Regions from separate parts of the Undibacterium sp. Dicai25W genome, predicted to be linked through region 2. Evidence: riboswitches for the same ligand, from Rfam matches in the RefSeq annotation. Region 2 holds a riboswitch; the other holds the start of a gene.

Region 1 (5,210 bases), on a different contig from region 2:
CACTGCGGTAGAGCGTTCAGCATCCATCGTGAAATATTCACGATCCCAGTCGGCTGACGCACCCATGCGGCGCATCTGGCTGGTAATCGTGGAGCCGGATTTTTCTTTCCATTCCCAGACTTTTTCTAAGAATTTTTCACGACCAAGGTCGTGGCGCGAAATTTTCTGTGCATCGAGCTGACGTTCAACGACGATTTGGGTGGCAATACCAGCATGATCAGTGCCCGGTACCCACGCCGTGTTGTAACCACGCATACGGTAGTAGCGAGTCAAACCATCCATAATCGTCTGGTTGAACGCGTGCCCCATGTGCAGCGTGCCAGTCACGTTTGGTGGCGGTAGCAGGATAGAGAAAGATGGTTTGCCATCGTCCATGCTGGCTGCGAAATAGCCGCGTTGCTCCCATTCAGAGCGCCAATATTGTTCGATTTCTGCTGGTTCGAAAGACTTCGCTAGTTCCATGATGATCTGTGATGAGTGTGCTAAACCATTGATTATAAATGACTGAGCAGTTGTTGACGCCGCTATCGCCGGGGATTTCTGGTAAAAAATATTTCAGATCTGTGGGACTTTAGCTACTTTTTTTCAATCACATAAATGAAAATCTTGTATTTGCTGTCATTTTTTTCAACTTTCCTTATATAGTGTTAGGATGAGCAACAAATTCATTGTCACTACTTTGTTGTTAAAATTATTATTGAATCTATCGCCAAATTTACTGCCAAATTGATACCTATGCTGAATAAAAAGTTGCTGGCTATCGTACGTTTCAGCGTGTGCACATTGGTGGGAGTGATGCTGCTTGGACATCGTGCCTACGCGAACGAGGCATTTGAAAAGGAGCAAATAGCCAGCATTCTGACCTTAGGCGATAGTGATAACACCGAGGCTTTAAAGCGCCTTTTGGTGGTCAAAGAGCAGCAAAGCGCTGCAACCCCGGTGCAGATCCGACTGCAAACTCTCGAGGTATTGGTCAGTCTTTATTATGACGCTGGAAAAATTAAGTCCAGCGAAGCGACAATTAACGAGCTCCTTGCTCTTGCAACAGCAGAAAAAGATGTTGAAGGTATCGGTATCGCCAATATTATGGCGGCATATAAGTTGATCGAAGATGGCAAACCGCAAGAAGCTCTCAATAAACTCAACCTGATCGACAGTTCTTTGCAACCGGATGCATCCGCCGAGCTGAAAATGCGTTTGGATAGTGCATTAGGAACTGCCAGTTATGTCCTCGGAAATTTTGATTCGTCATTGAGATATTTCTTGGAGGCGCTGAAGCTCACGGATGAATTGCCTGAGCGTAAAGTGGAAAACCGCATTCGCCGGCTTGATTCCATCGCAAAATTGTACATCAACATGAAAGATCCAGAGAAGGCGCTGGCAACTGTTGATGAGGCATTAGAAATTTCTCCACTAGCGCGCGCTCCCAAGATTTTGGCATCATTGAGTCTGAGTCAAGGGATTGCCTATGCGAACTTGAATCAAGATGCTAAAGCTGTTGAGGCATATAAACGGGCATTAAAGATAGCTCGCGAAGCGGGCATGGCTACCTTTGAAGTGATTTGCCTGATTGATATCAGTGATCATTATTTGACGACGAATGAATATAAGAAAGCCGAAGAGTTCGCTAGGCTCAGCCTTAAGCGTGCTGAGGCTCTTGGTGATAAGGGCTCAATCGACATCGCTAAAATTAATTTGGGTTTTTCACTGGCAGGGCAAGGACGGATCGCAAGTGGGGTTGAATTGGTCAATGGTGTGATACATGATTTCCTGCAATCCGGACGCAAGACAGATGCAGAAAGCGTTATCGGCGAACTAGCCAATATGTACGAAAAAGCCGGTATGTATAAAGAGGCATTGGCAACGCTGCGTCAACAGCAGAGCTTAAGTAACGAGTTATTCAGCGCCGATCGCTCAAAAGCAGTTGCAGGCTTGCAAGAGCAATTCAATGCCAAACAGCGACAAAAACAAATTGAATTGTTGGGTAAAGAAAATGCCTTAAAAGATGCCGATATCCGCAACCATAGCCTGCAACAAGTCATCACTATGCTGGGCGCCATGGTAACGATCATGGTTGGTATCTTCATTTACTTGCTTTATCGACGTGTCCAGCGTATCAATCAACAATTGCGGGAAGCGAATAGCCAATTAGAATTCCATGCGATACGTGATCCTCTGACTGGTTTGTATAACCGTCGTTCTTTTGTTGAATTGATGAAAACCAGGAGCGTACAACTTGAAGCAGACAGACGAGAAGAGAGAGAAGGCAATCCTGACTGTCTGATTTTGCTTGATATCGATCACTTCAAGCACATTAATGACACCTTAGGTCACGCAGCAGGGGATGCAGTGCTGATTCAGGTGGCACAACGATTGCGTAAGGTCGTACGTGACACAGATATGGTCTTACGCTGGGGCGGTGAGGAATTTTTAGTCTATTCCCCAAAATCCAATCCTTCACAAATCGCGGGTTTAGTTGAACGGGTTTTACAATCTGTCGGTGGAACCAGTATCGCCGCTGGGGAACATGAAGTGCAGGTGACGATGACAGCGGGATTTATTTCACTGCCATTTTCAGATATTTCTGAATTGAAATTAGATTGGGAGAAAGCCTTGCAAATTGCCGATATGGCTCTGTATCTCGGCAAGGCAAATGGCCGTAATCGTGCCTATGGTATTGCAAAAATCATGGTTGATTCAGAATCGGCACTGCCGTTTTTAGAGGAAGATCTGGCGGCTGCCGTGAGTTCTGGCATGGTGGATCTGATTGAAGTTCTTGGTCCTGCTAAATTAGATTTGCCCGTTTCAAAATAAATGTTCTTGCATAATCTTTTTCTCAGAATCCTGAGATGGCGCTATAATGCCGCCACAAACGCAGAGTTACCAATCATCGTAGCGCTGCCAAGTTAAACAATGCTAGGGGTCCTGATATCAATGTTGATATCGGGTGAGAAATACCCTCGAACCTGATCTGGATAATGCCAGCGAAGGGAAGCCGCTAAAAATCGTGCCAGTGTCATGTTTTGTGTTTGCTTTATCCGACATCTCGCGCATCGTGTTTTTAGAAACTCCTTTGCTGGCTCCATGCCAACAAGCAAAGGAGCCAAAATTAATGAATGCCAATCCTAAATTTCTGTCCGCGACAGCGACAGTTGACGAAGCCGCCATTGCGCCGCTGCCAAATTCGCGCAAAGTGTATGTACAAGGTAGTCGTCCCGACATCCGCGTTCCCATGCGTGAAATCAGCCAATCTGATACCCCCGCTTCTTTTGGCGCAGAAAAAAATCCACCGATTTATGTCTATGACACCTCAGGCCCTTACATGGACCCGAACGTCAGCATTGATATCCGTTCCGGTTTAGCGTCTGTACGCGGCGCCTGGATTGCTGAACGCGATGATACTGAGGAGTTGTCTGGCCCTAGTTCAAAATACGGTCAGGAACGCCTGAACGATCCACAATTAGCAGAGTTACGTTTCAATTTAAAACGTTTGCCACGTCGTGCTAAAGCTGGTAAAAATGTCTCGCAAATGCACTATGCACGTCAAGGCATCATCACGCCGGAGATGGAGTACATCGCGATCCGTGAAAACCTGCAACGCAAAGAATATTTAGAAAATTTAAAAGCCTCTGGGCCTATGGGGAATAAGTTAGCTGACATGATGGGACGTCAGCATCCAGGGCAATCTTTTGGCGCATCGATTCCGGCAGAAATTACACCAGAATTTGTCCGCTCTGAAGTCGCTCGTGGTCGCGCGATTATCCCGGCCAACATCAATCATCCGGAAGTCGAACCGATGATTATCGGTCGTAACTTTTTAGTCAAAATCAACGCTAATATCGGCAACTCCGCGGTCACATCGTCAATCGGTGAAGAGGTCGAAAAAATGACCTGGGCAATCCGTTGGGGTGGTGACAATGTGATGGATTTATCGACGGGCAAACATATCCACGAAACGCGCGAATGGATCATCCGCAATTCACCAGTACCGATCGGCACTGTGCCTATTTATCAGGCCTTGGAAAAGGTGAATGGCAAAGCAGAGGATCTGACTTGGGAAATTTTCCGCGACACGTTGATTGAACAAGCTGAACAGGGTGTCGATTATTTCACGATCCACGCGGGTGTGCGTTTGCAATACGTACCGCTGACGGCAAAGCGTATGACGGGGATCGTTTCTCGCGGTGGCTCTATCATGGCAAAGTGGTGTTTAGCGCATCACAAAGAAAGCTTCTTGTACGAGCATTTTGAAGACATTTGCGAGATCATGAAAGCCTACGACGTGTCATTTAGTTTAGGCGATGGCTTGCGTCCGGGATCTATTTATGATGCCAATGACGAAGCACAATTGGGTGAACTGAAAACCTTGGGTGAGCTGACACAAATCGCCTGGAAGCACGATGTCCAGGTCATGATCGAAGGGCCTGGTCACGTACCGATGCATCTGATCAAAGAGAACATGGATCTGCAATTAGAACAATGTCACGAAGCACCGTTCTATACTTTGGGACCATTGACGACCGATATTGCACCAGGTTACGACCACATTACGTCTGGCATTGGCGCTGCCCAAATCGGCTGGTATGGCACGGCGATGCTGTGCTACGTGACGCCAAAAGAACATCTGGGCTTACCAAATAAAGTCGACGTTAAAGACGGCATCATTACCTACAAAATTGCAGCGCATGCCGCTGATCTGGCGAAAGGTCATCCGGGCGCGCAGATTCGCGACAACGCCTTGTCGAAAGCACGTTTTGAATTCCGTTGGGAAGACCAATTCAATATCGGTCTTGACCCGGATAAGGCACGTGAATTCCATGATGAAACTTTGCCTAAAGATTCCGCCAAAGTTGCGCATTTCTGCTCTATGTGTGGCCCGCATTTCTGCTCCATGAAAATCACCCAGGAAGTGCGTGACTACGCGGCAAAGCAAGGCATTTCAGAGGTCGCTGCATTGAAGCAAGGGATGGAAGTCAAGGCGGTTGAATTTGTAAAAAACGGTGCAGAAATTTACCGCAAACAGTGAACCTTTTATGGATATTGAATTAAACGGAAGCCCCTATCTGCTCACTGAAGGAAACACAGTCAACGATTTAATTGCCATTCTCGATCTCAGTCAAAAAAATATTGCTGTGGCAGTGAATCGGCAGATTATTCCTCGTCATGAGTGGATTAGTCAGTCATTACGGATCAACGACAAAGTCGACATC
Region 2 (5,210 bases):
CCAGAACGCGTTGCCATGGTCGTCGGTGGTCTGGCGATATTGATCGGTTTGATGATGGAGTTCAATATTGAAGTATTGATCCCGATTGAAGCAGGCTTGCGTATGGGCGTGATGTGGGACTTGTATCTGCGCGCCACCAAACGCGATCGGCGCGAAGTGTCAGTGCAGAAAGTAGCCAATGTGTTTAACACCGACATGTCACGCGCCAATCGGGTCGTCGATATGGTCAAATCTTTGTATCAACAACTTAAACCCTCGTCTGATAACTATCTGCGTTTGTTATTGTGGAGTGCTCGCTTACATGAAGTAGGCATGGTGATTTCTCATACTGGCTACCATAAGCATGGTTCCTATATGATAGAAAATGCGGATATGGCTGGTTTTACTACGAGCGAACAACGCATCATGAGTAAGCTGATCCTGAGCCAGAAAGGGAATCTGCGTAAGATTAGCGAAGCCTTGGTTGACCCTGATTTTGCCAAAGCCGTGTTGGCCTTGCGCTTGTCGGTGATGTTAATGCATTCGCGTGCTGAGATTGATTATGAAGACATTCGTCTCAAAATGAAGCGTAGCGTAGAACTTGAGATGCGGCGTGATTGGGTGACTTTGCATCCTACGGTGGCGTATTGGTTGCAAAAGGAAATTGAATGTTGGCGTGAGGTAGGGGTCGACTTCTTAGTCAGAACGAATGTCTGAAAGAGGTTTTAAAAATAAAAAAGGAATTCATTAATTTGAATTCCTTTTTTTTTCGCTATGTTCGCTATTTGTTATGCTGGCCTTAAATCAAAAATCAAACTGTGCCGATAATTTATAAATTCGCGGTGAGCCCGGGAATAAATAGCCACCCAGTGATTGCGTTGCATCCCGCCAGTAGAACTTGTTGAGCACATTGTCGACGTTAAAGCGTAAGGTCGTCGTTGTATTGCCTATACGTGTCACGTAACGGGCACCAAGGTTATAAACCTGGTAACCAGGAATAATGACGGTGTTATCCGGGGTGTATGCCTTGTTACCTGAGTACTGCCAACTCGCGTTCAGATTTAAACCTTTGACTTCGGCGACAGCATAATCTGCATACACCGTCGCCTTCAGTTTTGGTACATCCAATACACGCTTGCCTTCTAGTGTGGCATTGCCAGTGTCTTGCTGAATGGCGTCAAGCTCAGTTAAGCTGGCGCTGAGCGTCAGTTGTGATGTGATTTTTCCTAAAGCCGACAGCTCCAGTCCGGTATGTTGTGCAGTACCGTTTTGAACATAGTTATTATTGCTATCAATATATTGCAGTGGCTTTTGAATCCGGAAAACGGCAGCACTTACACTTAAATCGCGTGTTACGTCGGATTTGAAGCCCATTTCAATTTGCTTCGATTTGGCAGGATCAAGTAACTGATTCTGGTTGTTTGTCCCGAATGGAGCAATCGTTCCATGTTCCAGGCCTTGTGCAAACGAGGCGTACAGGGATGTGTTCTGAACGGGTTTGTATACCAGTGCCGCATTTGACACCCAATAATTGTGTTGGTAACCACTCAGACCAAGTTGTGTGCGCTCAATATTCAGGTGACGGATACCCGCGTGTACTGTCCATGCATCATTGAGGCTGATGGCGTCTTGTAAGAAAGCGGACCATTCTTTATCGGTTCTTTGTAGCAGCACTGGGCCAGTGGTGTTGCTGGATTGGCCAACGACGACAGGATTGAAAACATTGCTGGTACCAACGAAATCATACACATACGCGCCGAAGAAATCTTTGCGTTGCGAGCTGCTTAAACCGGTTGCAAATTGATGTTGGAAATTACCGGTAGTGAATTTTCCATTCAGCAGTGCCTGAGTCCCCCAGGACGATTTTGCTTCGCCTACACTTTGGTAATCGTAGACATCGTAATCACCGTTCGCACAATAGCCACTCGCGAGATTAGCTGAACCACATCCGAGTGGAAATGCAGTGTAATCATCACGTTTGAATTCGTGCTTGTTGATGGCAACGCTGGTGGTCCAGGCATTGTCCAGTTTGTATTCGTAACGCACTCCGATATTGCTATCTGTCGTATCAACGGGTTTAGACCACGGCTGATTGTTGAGCATAATGTCGGCACGGATTCCACGTGGTAAATCGGTGCCATTTGTTAATTGAAAACCTGGTGCAGAGATTTGCGCGCGGTGTTGGTAGTCAAAGTCGAATTGTAGTAATGACTGCGGTGATAAATGCCAGTCAAATGCGCCAGAAATAAACTGGCGGTTGCCGTTTGCGCCGATGATGTAAGAGCGCATTCTTTCTTCGGCGGCATTGATACGGTAGCCAAATTGCTTGTCTGAAGACATTCCACCCAAATCGAATGTGCCGTATAAGGTGCCGCGTTCAGAGATGCTGGTAGTAACGCTGCGCAGGTCCTTATTTGTCGGGCGTTTAGTCACATAATTGATGACGCCGCCGGGTGTTGCAAAACCAGACTGGAATCCGGAAATACCTTTTAACACTTCAACGGTTTCTTTGTTTTCCAATGGAATCGAACCATCTGCAGGAATCGCAAAGCCATCTTTACGATAGCTGTATTCGTTATCGAGTGCAAAGCCACGGATAGAGAACTGCTCAGCATAACCTACTGCATTGTAAGCATCATTGACGCTGGCATCGTACTTCATGACATCCGTGGTCAAACGGATTTGCAAGTCTTGCAGTTGTTGCGCGGTCCAGGTATTGACGGAAAATGGCGTATCAAGCAATTTTTCATCAATAAAGCCTGCTGCCTTGGTGTGGTCTGCTTTAGCGGAGGTCTTATTGCCAGAGACCACAACTTCTTGCACTGATGAAGAGTTTGCTGTTGCGTTGTTCTCTGGCTCTGCCGCAGCGTAAGCGCCTTGCATGCAGACGAGTTGTGCAATGGCGATGGCGATCAGTGTCGGGCGTAATACCAGCGTGATTGCCTGGCGGTGGGTATGGTGTGAATTTACTTGTGTCATTATGTGCTCGTTATACTTGTGGTGCGCAGGGTGGCAGCACAGCAAAGGAGCAAACAAAGCATAGACAGGAGAAAACGACGTGAACTTTGCGCTTCCCTTCGCTGGCATTATCCAGATCAGGTTCAAGGGACTCTCTCACCCGGAAATGTATTCCAGGACCCCTAGCGAAGGCGTTACTTTAACATGAAATCAGCACTAAGACTTTTGATGATGGTGACCGCTAACTACCCTATGGTCTGATTTGTTGCTTTTTTGGGATTGCTGATACCCTTGGGGAGTATATTTTTAGGTCGTTTGTTATCAAGGAGGTAAACGTATAAAAACGTCTATACTCCCTGGTTTTAATGTTCACTAAGCTTCTTGTCTGGCGGGTTTGAAATTCATCCACAGACCTTCGGCTGAATAGATGAATAATGCAATCCAGATGGCAATGAAACCGATCAGGCGATGGGTATCGAGATTTTCATTGAATATCCATACACCAAGCAATAACTGCACAAATGGTGCAATGTACTGAAGTAATCCCAGCGTCGTCATCGGTATGCGGCGCGCACCAGCGGCAAACATCAATAAGGGAATCGCAGTGATAGGGCCACTTAATGCGAGCAAGATTTTGACATCAGTTCCAGCTGATACCAGTGCATTTTGTCCATGCATGGTGAGCCATGTCAGGTAGCCAAAGGCAAACGGGAAGAAGATTGCGGTTTCCAAAGATAAACCTTCCAGCGCGCCTAATGCTGCAGTTTTTCTTAACAAGCCATACGTACCAAAAGTCGCCGCTAGCGCGAGGCCTATCCATGGTAAATGCCCGGTCTGGAAGGTCATCCATGCCACACCCAAGGCCGCAAAAGAAATCGCCAACCATTGGCCAGAGCGCAGTTTTTCTTTGAGTAGTACCGAGCCAATCAGAATATTAACCAGCGGTGTCATGAAGTAACCAAGACTGGAGTCAATGACTTTGCCATCATTTACCGCCCAGATATAGATAAACCAATTACTTGATAATAAAACGGCGCTGAGTGCGAAGCTGGCAATCAGTTTAGGCTGACGGCGCACCATCGCCAGCCAACCCCATTGCTTGCGCCAGGTAAGTACAATGGCTAAAAATAACAGCGACCACAGCATACGGTTTAATAAAATTTCTAATGAAGGAACCGAGTGCAAGGCTTTGAAGTAGAGTGGGAACAAACCCCAGATCGTGTAGGCAGAGCCGGCTAATAATATGCCTTTACGCATGTGCTGCATCCTAAATAAAGGAGGCCGCAAATGCGGCCAGAGGACGTATTATCGCCGTAAATCTGAAAGTATGCTCAATACCACCCGAAGTGCCGGAAATGTCTGGAGTGAAATTATCCGAACAGCAATGCAGAAAAATTATTTTTCTCTGGCAAGGGCGATTTGTTTGCACAGTGCTTCTGTGCCATCCAGAATGCGCGGACCGGCGCGGTTGAGCAAATCCCCCTTGACGGCATACAAATGATTTTTTTTGACCGCTGTCAGCGTTTTAAATGAGCGCCATTCATTGAGTGAATCGGCGTTTTCACCACCAGTAATAATTGCATCTGGATTACTTGATAACAGGGCTTCTGTCGTAATCGTTGGGCTTAACTCTTTCAGTCTGCCGAAAACGTTTCTACCGCCACATAAGCGAATCGCAGCCGAGATCATGTGTTCGTCATTGAGGGTCATTAATGGCTTATTCCAAACCTCATAAAATACAGTTACCGGTGTCGACGAATCAGGCTGGCGATAGGTTTTTCGCAAATCCTCTAAGCGCTGTCTGAATTTAGCAGCGGCGGCTTTGCCTACAGTTTCAGTGCCCGCCAATATCGATAATCTTTCTATCGACGTTGCCACCATTTCATAATTGCGCGGCTCACTTTCGAAAACGGTGATGTGATTGCTGCGCAGTTTACTGGCTAGAACTTTGCCATTACCAGTGCCCCAGATAACCACTAAATCCGGCTTAATCGCGAGTAGGCGTTCGGTATCCATTGCAAAGACATTGCCGACGGATGGCAAGTTTTTTGCTGCTTCGGGGAAGTTGCTGTAATCGCTGACGGCAACGACGCTTTTTGCAGCGCCAGCTTCAAACAGTAATTCTGTGGCGTGGGGTGCCAGGCTAATGATGCGTTGCGCAGGCTGCGTCAGAGTGACTGTATGCATGGCATCGTCTTTGACACTGACTGCTGCAAATGATGTTGTAACGGTCAATGACAATAAGAAAAAGCTGCCGAGTTGGTGCAACATGA

The links. Region 2 has a riboswitch for thiamine pyrophosphate ahead of ACO0KY_RS10040 (TonB-dependent siderophore receptor). Riboswitches for the same ligand answer to the same signal wherever they lie in the genome.
Region 1: linked by a shared signal. The riboswitch ahead of thiC (phosphomethylpyrimidine synthase ThiC) and the one ahead of ACO0KY_RS10040 (TonB-dependent siderophore receptor) in region 2 are both predicted to bind thiamine pyrophosphate.

Annotation. Positions count from the first base shown of each region.
Region 1 is NZ_JBMPOQ010000002.1:365,322-370,531, reverse strand. Features, by position in the region: gene ACO0KY_RS04725 (valine--tRNA ligase) at 1-462, opposite strand, end outside; gene ACO0KY_RS04720 (tetratricopeptide repeat-containing diguanylate cyclase) at 736-2,814, shown strand; TPP riboswitch at 2,909-3,010, shown strand; gene thiC (phosphomethylpyrimidine synthase ThiC) at 3,113-5,026, shown strand; gene thiS (sulfur carrier protein ThiS) at 5,034-5,210, shown strand, end outside.
Region 2 is NZ_JBMPOQ010000007.1:34,671-39,880, reverse strand. Features, by position in the region: gene ACO0KY_RS10045 (Ppx/GppA family phosphatase) at 1-696, shown strand, start outside; gene ACO0KY_RS10040 (TonB-dependent siderophore receptor) at 784-2,958, opposite strand; TPP riboswitch at 3,035-3,131, opposite strand; gene rarD (EamA family transporter RarD) at 3,310-4,194, opposite strand; gene ACO0KY_RS10030 (cobalamin-binding protein) at 4,333-5,208, opposite strand.